DNA from 2 places in the Pseudomonas sp. P1_C12 genome. Region 1 is predicted to be linked to the other one. Evidence: predicted binding sites of a transcription regulator. Region 1 holds the regulator's gene; the other holds the start of a gene.
What was found. The regulator FliA, encoded in region 1, starts transcription of late flagellar genes. The targets are predictions, from matches to a motif close to CTAAAGTTTNNNNNNNNNNNGCCGNTAA.
Positions count from the first base shown of each region.

Region 2: a site for FliA is predicted at 1,022-1,049, ahead of AC1D19_RS11500 (chemotaxis protein CheW). Genes of this name have one in related genera too.

Region 1 covers NZ_JBFUAE010000002.1:326,223-328,420, reverse strand. Annotated here, with positions in the region: gene fleN (flagellar synthesis regulator FleN) at 1-416, shown strand, start outside; gene fliA (RNA polymerase sigma factor FliA) at 413-1,153, shown strand; gene AC1D19_RS04500 (chemotaxis response regulator CheY) at 1,322-1,693, shown strand; gene AC1D19_RS04495 (protein phosphatase CheZ) at 1,715-2,198, shown strand, end outside.
Region 2 covers NZ_JBFUAE010000005.1:242,285-244,482, forward strand. Annotated here, with positions in the region: gene AC1D19_RS11495 (GNAT family N-acetyltransferase) at 1-28, opposite strand, end outside; gene AC1D19_RS11500 (chemotaxis protein CheW) at 56-958, opposite strand; gene norR (nitric oxide reductase transcriptional regulator NorR) at 1,245-2,198, opposite strand, start outside.

The DNA.
Region 1 (2,198 bases):
CAGCCCAGGAAGTGCTGCTGGTGGTGTGCGACGAGCCGACCTCGATCACTGACGCCTACGCATTGATCAAATTGCTTAACCGTGACTACGGCATGAACCGCTTCCGCGTCCTGGCCAACATGGCCCAGAGCCCGCAGGAAGGGCGCAACCTGTTCGCCAAGTTGACCAAGGTCACGGATCGCTTCCTCGACGTCGCCCTGCAATACGTCGGCGCTGTGCCTTACGACGAAAGCGTGCGCAAGGCCGTGCAAAAGCAGCGCGCTGTCTACGAGGCGTTCCCGCGTTCCAAGTGCTCGCTGGCATTCAAGGCGATCGCACAGAAGGTCGATACCTGGCCGCTGCCTGCCAACCCGCGCGGGCACCTGGAGTTTTTCGTCGAGCGCCTCGTGCAGCAGACAGCAGGACCGGTTCTATGACAGCAAGCGGTTACAACCTCTACAAAAAATCGGCGCGTGATGCGCAGTACGAGCTGATCGAGCGTTACGCGCCGCTGGTTAAACGCATTGCCTACCACTTGTTGGCGCGCCTGCCGGCCAGTGTCCAGGTCGAAGACCTGATCCAGGCCGGGATGATCGGCCTGCTTGAGGTGTCGACCAAATATGACGCCAGCAAAGGCGCCAGTTTCGAGACGTACGCGGGCATTCGAATCCGCGGCGCCATGCTCGATGAGGTGCGCAAGGGGGACTGGGCGCCACGTTCGGTTCACCGCAATACGCGCATGGTCAGCGACGCCATTCGCTCGATTGAAGCGAAAACCGGCCGTGACGCTAAAGATCACGAAGTTGCGGCCGAACTCCAATTGAGTCTCGACGATTACTACGGGATTTTGAACGACACCCTGGGCAGCCGGCTGTTCAGTTTCGACGATCTGTTGCAGGACGGCGAACACGAAGGTCTGCACGAGGATGGCGCGAGTGCTCATATCGAGCCGTCACGCGATCTGGAAGATGAACGCTTCCAGGCTGCGCTGGCGGAGGCGATTGCCAATTTGCCGGAGCGTGAGCGACTGGTGTTGGCGCTGTACTACGACGAAGAGTTGAACCTCAAGGAAATCGGTGAGGTCCTGGGGGTCAGCGAATCTCGGGTCAGCCAGTTACACAGCCAGTGCGCGGCCCGTTTGCGGGGGCGTTTGGGGGAGTGGCGAGCGCGCTGAAGGCAGTGTGGGGGACACTGCGAACGAGGCCGGTGTGGTGTTGAACTGCGCCGGTCGCGATCTGTTGTGCTCCAGACAGTCATTGAGTGCTTTGCCGGATTGATTGAAATGGCGCGTCCAGGTGCTGGGCGCGTTTAAGACTGCTTGGAGGTCGAATTGGACAAGAACATGAAAATCCTCATCGTTGATGACTTCTCAACGATGCGGCGGATCATCAAGAACCTGCTGCGTGACCTTGGGTTCACCAACACCGTCGAGGCCGACGATGGCACTACCGCCATTCCGGTGCTCAACAGCGGAAGCATCGACTTTCTGGTAACGGACTGGAACATGCCTGGCATGACCGGTATCGATCTGCTGCGCCACGTGCGTGCCGATGAAAAGCTCAAGCACCTGCCGGTGCTGATGGTGACCGCTGAAGCCAAGCGCGAGCAGATCATCGAAGCGGCCCAGGCCGGCGTTAACGGCTATGTGGTCAAACCCTTCACGGCCCAGGCGTTGAAAGAAAAAATCGAGAAGATTTTCGAACGCATCGGTTGATGAGTGCGCCACGGGGGAGCTATGGGCAATAACGAAACTTCATTGGGCGACTTTGAGTCGACCCTGAAAAAACACGCCGTCGAATTGGTCGCGAGCCTTGAAAAAGGCAAGTTCGGCGACGCGGTGCAATTGATCCATGAGCTCAACCAGACCCGTGACCGCGGCCTGTATCAGGAAGTGGGCAAGCTCACTCGCGAACTGCATAGCGCGATCGTCAATTTCCAGATTGACCCGCACATGCCGCAAGCCGAAGAAGTGTCCCAGATCACCGACGCCACTGAGCGTCTGGGCTATGTGGTCAAGCTGACCGAGGCTGCGGCCAACCGCACCATGGACCTGGTGGAAAGTGCCACGCCGCTGGTCAATGGCCTGGCGGATGAAGCCCAGGCCTTGAGCACGGACTGGGGACGCTTCATGCGTCGCGAAGTCGGCGCCGAAGAGTTTCGTGAACTGGCCCGCCGGGTCGACGGCTTCCTGGTGCGCAGCGGCACGTATAATCGCGCGG
Region 2 (2,198 bases), on a different contig from region 1:
GCACGACGACAGAGAGGTCGCGTCGCATCAGCCAGCAGTAATCTTCGGTCAACACTCAATAACCCTGTTCGGCGACAGCCTTGGCCGCGGTGATCAGGCACTGGGTCAATTCCGGTGAAGAGAATTTGGTCAGTACCGCGTTCGCCCCCGCCAGTCGTGCTTTCTCGGCGTTCATCGCACTGTCCAGCGAGGTGTGCAGCAGTACATAAAGATGCGCGAAATCCGGAGTTTCCCGCAGGGTACGGGTGAAGGCGTAGCCGTCCATCTCCGACATTTCGATGTCCGAGACGATCAGGTTGATCTGTTGTGCGGTGCCTTGCAGGTCCAGCAGGCAGTCGATGGCTTCCTTGGCGCTGCGGGCCGTATGGCATTGCAGGCCGAGGTTGCGCAGGGTGTGCACCGATTGCTGCAAGGCCACCTGGCTGTCATCGACCACCAGGATGCGCGCGTTGCCGAGCAGTTCGGCGTCTTCCATGCTCAGCTCGGTCGGCGCCATTTCGATTTGTGCCGGGGCGATGCCGTGGATGACTTTTTCGATGTCCAGCACTTGCACCAGGGTGCCATCGACCGACGTCACGCCGGTGATGTAGGCGCGCGAACCACCGGAGCCGAAGGGCGGCGGGCGGATGTCGGTGGTCAGGCAATGGACGATCTTGCTCACGGCCTGCACGTGCAGGCCCTGCTTGGAGCGGCTGACGTCGGTGACGATCAGGCAGCCGCCGTTCGGGTCTTCCAGCGGACGTTCGCCAATGGCACGGCTGAGGTCGATCACCGACAGCGAGGCACCGCGCAGGCTGGCGATGCCTTTGACGTGGGGGTGCGACTCCGGCAGTTTGGTCAGCGGCGGGCAGGGAATGATTTCACTGACCTTGAGCAGGTTGATCGCCATCAGCTTGCCGCTGCGCAAGGTAAACAGCAGAAGCGAAAGTGAGTCTGCGCGGGCTTTGGTGGAGGACATAGGAACCTTCTCTGGAAAAAGGTGACGGGCAATCCCGGGATTGCCAATGACTTCGATGCCGGGTTATCGACTTGTCGGGGGCAGGCTTTAGGGTGAATACCTCTCTCGGGTCAAACACAGGACCATTGTGGCGAGGGGGCTCGCCCCCGTTCGGCCGCGAAGCGGTCGTAAATCCAGCGACTCGGTTTGTCGGTGAAAGCCAGGGGCCGCGTCGCGACCCAACGGGGCGGTGCGGCGATCCGACAAGCCCCCTCGCCACAAAGACTCCACTCACCCTATAGCGACACTATTTCATCCCCAACCGCTTGGCCATCCGCCCCAGGTTCGCCCGATCCAGGCCCAGCTCACGGGCCGCGCTTGCCCAATTGTTGTTGTGCCGTTCCAGGCAGGCACCGATCAATTGACGCTGATAACGCTCGGTAGCCTCGCGCAAGTCGCCGATCACCGCTTGCGTGACGCTGGCGACAGGTTGCTCGGCAGAAGCTTCAACGCTGGCGTTGGGCAAGTCCAGGTCGGCTGCACTCAAGCTGAGAATCTTCGGCCGTTCCTTGCAGTTGCCCAAGGCTTTCAAGGCGCTGCGGCCGATCAAGTGTTCAAGCTCGCGCACGTTGCCGGGCCAGTCGTAGGCCAATAGCGCGGCCTGGGCGTCGCTGTTCAGGCGCAGGCTGTTGAGGCCCATGCGCGAGCGGTTCTGCTCCAGGAAGTAACCGCTGAGCAGCAGCACATCGCGTCCGCGATCGCGCAGGGCCGGCACCAGCAGCGGATAAACGCTGAGGCGATGGTAGAAGTCGGCGCGGTAACGGCCGCTGCGCACTTCTTCGGCGAGGTCGCGGTTGGTCGCCGCGATCAGGCGCACGTCGACCTGATGCTCCTTGTCCGAGCCCAGTCGCTGCAGTTGACCGCTCTGCAACACGCGCAGCAACTTGGCCTGCACGGTCAGCGACAACTCACCGACTTCATCGAGAAACAGCGTGCCGCCGTTGGCCAGTTCGAACTTGCCACGGCGGTCGTTCAGCGCACCGGTAAAAGCACCGCGGACATGGCCGAACAATTCGCTTTCCACCAGTGTGTCGGGCAACGCGGCGCAGTTGAGGCTGATGATCGGTTTGTCGGAGCGGGGCGAGGCGGCATGGATGGCCTGGGCCACCAGCTCCTTGCCGACCCCGGTTTCGCCAGTGATCAACACGGTCAGGTCGCTGCCGCCCACCAGACTGATTTCTTCGACCAGACGCTTGTGGGC